2 regions of the Bradyrhizobium sp. 197 genome follow, and region 2 is predicted to be linked to the other one. Evidence: riboswitches for the same ligand, from Rfam matches in the RefSeq annotation. Region 2 holds a riboswitch; the other holds the start of a gene.
The links. Region 2 has a riboswitch for S-adenosylmethionine ahead of IVB27_RS11010 (O-succinylhomoserine sulfhydrylase). Riboswitches for the same ligand answer to the same signal wherever they lie in the genome.

Region 1 (3,403 bases), on a different contig from region 2:
CGTCTCGTTGGCCGAGAGCTTGAAGACCTTGCGGCCCGGCTCTGCCACCGGGCTCTTGCCGGGCGTGTAGGGCGCAATATCGAGAATGCCGGGATTCGGCACGGGGCGGGACATCTTCAACTCCGGAGTGGCTTAGGCGGTTCGCGACTTACGATTTCGACCCGGTCGGGGGCACCGTATAGCGCGTTGCATGGCTGCCGACGAGGGCCGTGGAGCGCACCGAGGCCCCCGCCTCGATCAGGGCAGTCTTGATTTTGTCGAGGCTGCTCGTCGCGGTGACCGAGACCAGCAGCGCGGCGCCATCGAAGGCGGTATCGGGCACGGCCACGATCTCGGCGAGCGGCGACAGGGCGCGCGCGACCTCGGCGTTCCACCCCGACACGCGCACGCTGAAGGTCTCGACCTCCGTCACCAGGGCGCTGTCGGCGACGCGCGAGACCGCAAACACGGGCAACGCCGCCGGATGGTCCGCGCGTTCGACGAAGGGCAGCCGCGCGATGATCTTTGGCGCACCGGCTTCTTCCAGCGACAGCCACCATGGCGTGCGGCTCGAGGTCGCCGAGACCAGTGCCAGATCGCCCTTGGACTTCGCGACGGCCTCGACCGCCGCCTGCGCGCTGAAATGCGCGACGTAAGGCACGGTGAAGCCGAAATGGAATCGCGCGGAATCGCGCATGGCCGGCTCGCTTGCCGAGATGTCGGCGTGCACCGAGAACGGCGCCTGGACATAGGTGAAGGTCGCGATGATGACGCGCCAGATGCTCTCGACCGTGTCGAGCGGCAGGATGCCGCGATGACGCTGGACGAGGTCACGCATCATGGAAGCCTCGCGCGCCGGACGGAACGCCGAGCCGACCTCCTGGGTCTGCTTCACCTGGATCAGGCGATCGATGATGTCGCCGCGCTGCATCAACAGACGGTGCATGCCCTCGTCGATCGCGTCGATCTCCTTGCGCAATTCCTGGAGAGATGGTGGCGCGGGCGGACGTTGGGACATGTCTGACAGGCGTTGTTGAGGGCGTTCCAATGCGGATCAGTCGAGCCGACACCGCTGCTATCTGTCCTGATTAGGCAGTCAGGGCCGCGAAAGCAAAGAGAAATGCAAAGGGAAATGGGACCCGTTCCGCCGATGGCGCGACAGGCGAATTTGGTTGATCCGGGCCGCGACTTGACGAAAACCGTCCAAGACGGTAGCTTTTACGCGTTCCGTGGTCATTTGAGCCGGCCGGCTTGCAGCCACGTTAAAAAACTCGCTAAACAGGCCGGGGACCCTTTCGATCCCGGCCGAACCTATCGTTCAGGCCGGGTTTTTTATGGCCTGATGTCAATGCGGTCACCACTACGATCGCAAACAAGGTCGATGGTCAGATGGTTGGCGTCCAGTCAATTCCGAGTCCCGCGATCACTGCCGACGAGCGGTCGCACGAGGTGGATCATCCGAGCTCGCAGGTCGCGCAGTTCGGCACGGAGCAGCCGCTGCGGCTCGATTGCGGTGTCGATCTCAGCCCGTTCCAGATCGCCTATCAAACCTATGGCGTGCTCAACGCCGATCGCTCCAACGCTGTTCTGCTCTGCCATGCGCTGACCGGCGACCAGCATGTTGCCAACGTCCATCCCGTCACCGGCAAACCCGGCTGGTGGGACACCTTGGTCGGCCCCGGCCGACCGATCGATCCTCAACACTACTTCATCATCTGCTCCAACGTGATCGGCGGTTGCATGGGCTCGACCGGTCCGGCTTCGATCAATCCCGCGGCCGGCAAGGTCTGGGGCCTCGATTTTCCTGTCATCACCATCCCCGACATGGTGCGCGCGCAGGCCATGCTGATTGACCGGCTCGGCATCGACACGCTGTTCGCGGTGGTCGGCGGCTCGATGGGTGGCATGCAAGTGCTGCAATGGACCGCGGCGTATCCGAGCCGCGTGTTCTCCGCGCTGGCGATTGCCTGCTCGACGCGGCACTCGGCGCAGAACATCGCGTTCCACGAGCTTGGCCGGCAGGCCGTGATGGCCGATCCCGATTGGCACAGTGGCGGCTATGCCGAGCACGGCCTCCATCCGCATCGCGGCCTCGCTGTGGCGCGGATGGCGGCGCACATCACCTATCTCTCGGACGCCGCGCTGCATCGCAAATTCGGCAGGCGCATGCAGGACCGCGAACTGCCGACCTTCTCGTTCGATGCCGACTTCCAGGTCGAGTCCTATCTGCGTTACCAGGGCTCGTCCTTCGTCGAGCGCTTCGACGCCAATTCCTATCTTTATCTGACGCGGGCGATGGATTATTTCGACATCGCCGGCGACCATGGCGGCGTGCTGGCGAAGGCGTTCGCGGCAATCCAGACCCGCTTCTGCGTGGTTTCCTTCACCAGCGACTGGCTGTTCCCGACCTCGGAATCGCGCGCGCTGGTACATGCGCTGAACGCATCGAGCGCGCGGGTGTCGTTCGCCGAGATCGAGACCGATCGCGGCCACGACGCCTTCTTGCTCGACGTGCCCGAATTCCTTGATATCTCCCGCGCCTTCCTGCAATCGGCAGGCAAGGCCCGCGGACTCACCCTCAGGGACGGATAGCCATGTCTGTACAGGAAGCGTTGCCGCTGGGCGGTCTTGCCACCGGGCAATCCGGTCAGTTTCGCGCCGACCATCTGCTGGTCGCGGAGATGGTCAAGCCGGGTTCGAAGGTGCTCGACGTCGGCTGCGGCGAGGGTGACCTGCTGCAGCTGCTGGAGACCCGCGGCATCGACGGACGCGGCATCGAGCTGTCGCGCGAGGGCGTCAACCGCTGCGTCGCCAAGGGGCTCGCGGTGGTGCAGGGCGATGCCGACACCGACCTCATCAATTATCCCGACGACGCCTTCGACTACGTGATCCTGTCGCAGACGCTGCAGGCGACGCGGCAGCCCAAGGTCGTGCTGGAGAACCTCCTGCGCATCGGCCGCCGCGCCATCGTGTCGTTCCCGAATTTCGGCTTCTGGAAGATGCGGCTCCAGCTCCTGATTGGAGGCCACATGCCGCGCACGGAAAATCTGCCCGCAAGCTGGTATGACACCGCCAACATTCATTTCTGCACCATCAAGGATTTCGTCGAGCTCTGCGACGCGATCGACGTCAAGATGGAACGTGCCGAGGCGCTCGACCTCTACGGCCGCCCGCTGCGGCTGCGGATGCCGTGGTGGGTGTGGAATCTGTTCGGCGAGCAGGGCGTGTTTCTGCTGACGCGGGGCGGCAGGAAGTAGTTTTCGTCATTGCGAGCGTAGCGAAGCAATCCAGAGTCTTTCCGCGGAGGGATTCTGGATTGCTTCGCCTGCGCTCGCAATGACGGAGCGTGTGGTGACGCCCTTGCTCTAATGCGCCGCCAGCGACCTCGGATCGCGCGCCGGCCATCTTCCCGTTTCGACCAGCG
Region 2 (3,403 bases):
CTGCTCGGCAAGGTCGCCGAGCTCCGTCACGTCGGCATCTTCCCGCGCTTCGAGGTGATGCGCGACTGGCACGAAAAGCAATCGCTTCCGGTCGAGAGCTTTGTGATCGCCGACGGCCTGCACATGAACGATTGGGGCTACGCCTGCTTCGCCCAGCTCCTCGGCGACGACATCATCCGTTCCGTCGGCCAGATCAAGCTCGGTGTGAACGTGCCGGCGGACGTGCGGACGTACCGGCCGATGTAATTGTCGTCCCGGCCTAGTGCGCAATTGCGCACGGGGGCCGGGACGACCAGCACCTCACGCCTTCTCCAGCGCCGCGGTCAGATCTTCGATCAGATCATCCGGATGCTCGAGCCCCGCCGAGAAGCGGATAAAACCCTCGCTGATGCCGAGGGCGGCACGATCCTCCGGCTTCAGGCGCTGATGCGTCGTCGTGGCCGGATGCGTGACGAGGCTCTTGGCGTCGCCGAGATTGTTCGAGATCTTCGCCAGCTTGAGCTCGTTGAGCACGCGGAACGCACCCTGCTTGCCGCCCTTGACCTCGAAGCCGACCAGCGTCGAGCCGCCGCGCATCTGCTTCTTCACCAATGCAGCCTGCGGATGATCGGCGCGGCCGGGAAACACCAGCCGCGAAATCTTCGGATGGCTCGCCAGCACGTCCGCGATGCGCGCCGCCGTCTCGGTCTGCGCGCGCACGCGCACGCCCAGCGTCTCCAGGCCCTTGAGCAGGACCCAGGCGTTGAACGGCGAGATCGACGGCCCGGTCTGGCGCATGAAATTGTGGATGTGCTCGGCGATGAACGCTTCCGAGGACAGGATGATGCCGCCGAGACAGCGGCCCTGGCCGTCGATGTGCTTGGTCGCGGAATAGACCACGACGTCGGCGCCGAGCGCGAGCGGGCTCTGCCAGATCGGCGTGGCGAACACGTTGTCGACGACGAGCCGCGCGCCGCCCTTGTGCGCGATCTCGGCAATCCCGGGAATGTCGAGCACGTCGAGCGTCGGATTGGTCGGGCTCTCCAGGAAGAACGTCTTGGTGTTCGGCTTCACCGCGCGCTGCCACTGGTCGAGATCGAGCCCATCGACCAGCGTCGTCTCGATGCCATAGCGCGGCAGCAAATCCTGCACGACGTAGAGACACGAGCCGAACAGCGCGCGCGAGGCCACCACGTGATCGCCGGCCTTGAGCGGCGCCAGGATCGCGGTCGTCACTGCGGCCATGCCGGTCGCGGCCGAACGCGCCGCTTCGGCGCCTTCGAGCTCGATCATGCGGCGCTCGAACATCTGGATGGTCGGGTTGGAGTAGCGCGAATAGATGAAGCCGGGGTCCTCGCCCTTGAACCGCGCCTCGCACTCCTCGGCGCTGTTGTAGACGTAGCCCTGGGTCAGGAACAGTGACTCCGACGTCTCGCCATATTGCGAGCGCAGGGTACCGGAATGGACCAGACGGGTTTCGGGACGATATTGTGCGGTTGGCGCCGGGGACTTCGACATAGGACCTCCTCTGCGTGACCATCGAAAATGGTCACAAAAAAACCGGCCTGGAATATCTCCACGGGCCGGGATCACAGAGGTCCCCGGCCTGTTTAGCGACTTATTTAACGTGGCTGCAAGCCGGCCGGCTCAAATCACCACGGGATAAGTCATGCTCATATTCCGCAATGCCCTTTCCGTCAAGCCGTCCATCGGATAGCCGTAAAACGCCAGTATTTCCCGCATGTCGGGATGCATTTGCCCCCTGATGAGGACCCTCGGTTGACGTTCACGGTTGCCGCCGACGCCAATGGTATCCTGCCCGACCGCATGATCGCGGCAATGGCGGAGGGCGGTCTCATCCTGCCCGCATACGACTTCGTCGAAAGCCAGATCCAGCCGGCAAGCCTCGACCTTCGCCTCGGCGACATCGCCTATCGCGTCCGCGCCAGCTTCCTGCCCGGCCCCGGCGCCACCGTCGCCGAGCGCATCGACGAGTTGAAGCTGCACGAGTTCAGCCTTGCCGACGGCGCTGTGCTGGAGACCAACTGCGTCTACATCGTGCCGCTGCTCGAAAGCCTCGCGCTGCCGCCGGAAATCGTCGCGGCCGCCAACCCGAAAAGCTCGACCGGCCGGCTCGACGTTTTCACCCGCGTGATCGCCGACGGCACCCGCCGCTTCGACATGATCGGCGCCGGCTATCACGGCCCGCTCTATGCCGAGATCAGCCCGAAGACGTTCCCGGTGCTGGTCAGCGAGGGCTCGCGCTTGTCGCAAGTACGCTTCCGCACCGGCGATGCCATCCTCAACATCGACGAGCTCGAGGCGCTGCACGCGACCGAGCGTCTCGTCGACGTCGACGATGCCGATCTCACCGGCGGCGTCGCGGTGTCTGTCGATCTCTCCGGCGAAAAGAGCGGCGGCTTTGTCGGCTACCGCGCCAAGCGCCACACCGGCGTCATCGACGTCGATCGCCGCGCCGGCTACGCGGTTGACGATTTCTGGGAGCCGATCGCGGCGCGTCCCGACGGCAATTTGATCCTCGATCCCGGCGAGTTCTACATCCTCGCGTCGAAAGAGGCCGTGCAGGTGCCGCCCGATTACGCCGCAGAGATGGTGCCGTTCGATCCGCTCGTCGGCGAGTTCCGCGTGCATTACGCCGGATTTTTCGATCCCGGCTTCGGCTATGCCGGTGCGGGCGGGCTGGGATCGCGCGCCGTGCTCGAGGTCCGCTCGCGCGAAGTGCCTTTCATCCTCGAGCACGGCCAGATCGTGGGCCGGCTCGTCTACGAGAAGATGCTGGCCCGCCCCGACGCCATGTACGGTCAGCGCATCGGCTCGAACTACCAGGCACAGGGCCTGAAGCTGAGCAAGCACTTTCGGGTGTAGTGATCATCCGGGCCACAAGGTGTTGACATGACCAATTCATCCCAACTGGACGCACATATTGTCAACGACGTCGCCGACGCGCTGATCTATTCCGATCCGTCGGGCACGATCACGCGCTGGAATCGTGCATCGGCCGCGCTGTTCGGCTTCGCCGCCGACGAGGCGCTGGGCCAGAATCTCGACCTGATCATTCCCGAACATCTGCGCGCCGCGCATTGGAAGGGCTTCGAGACCGCGTTTGCCAGCGGCGCGATGAAGCTTGCGGGCAAGCCGACACTGACCCGCGCGCTGCACAAGAGCGGACGCAAGCTCTACATCGAGATGACATTCGCGCTGGTGCGGGACGCCGGCGGCGCGGTGCAGGGATCGGTCGCCATGGCGCGCGACGTAACCGAGCGCGTCGAGCGCGAGCGCGCCGCCAAAGCCACTCACAATTCGTGATGCGGAATTGGCGGGCCGCCGTGCAGGGCGCCCTGCGTGCGGTTCAGGTTGTCCGTCACCCAATGCAGTGACACACTCGATCAAAATAACGATCGGG

Region 1: linked by a shared signal. The riboswitch ahead of metX (homoserine O-acetyltransferase MetX) and the one ahead of IVB27_RS11010 (O-succinylhomoserine sulfhydrylase) in region 2 are both predicted to bind S-adenosylmethionine.

Annotation. Positions count from the first base shown of each region.
Region 1 is NZ_JADPJJ010000092.1:132,900-136,302, reverse strand. Features, by position in the region: gene hisC (histidinol-phosphate transaminase) at 1-114, opposite strand, end outside; gene IVB27_RS21025 (chorismate mutase) at 149-997, opposite strand; SAM riboswitch at 1,199-1,278, shown strand; gene metX (homoserine O-acetyltransferase MetX) at 1,369-2,571, shown strand; gene metW (methionine biosynthesis protein MetW) at 2,574-3,236, shown strand; gene IVB27_RS21010 (alpha/beta fold hydrolase) at 3,345-3,403, opposite strand, start outside.
Region 2 is NZ_JADPJJ010000053.1:9,856-13,258, reverse strand. Features, by position in the region: gene IVB27_RS11015 (SGNH/GDSL hydrolase family protein) at 1-246, shown strand, start outside; gene IVB27_RS11010 (O-succinylhomoserine sulfhydrylase) at 301-1,497, opposite strand; SAM riboswitch at 1,569-1,648, opposite strand; gene IVB27_RS11005 (2'-deoxycytidine 5'-triphosphate deaminase) at 1,729-2,865, shown strand; gene IVB27_RS11000 (PAS domain-containing protein) at 2,893-3,306, shown strand.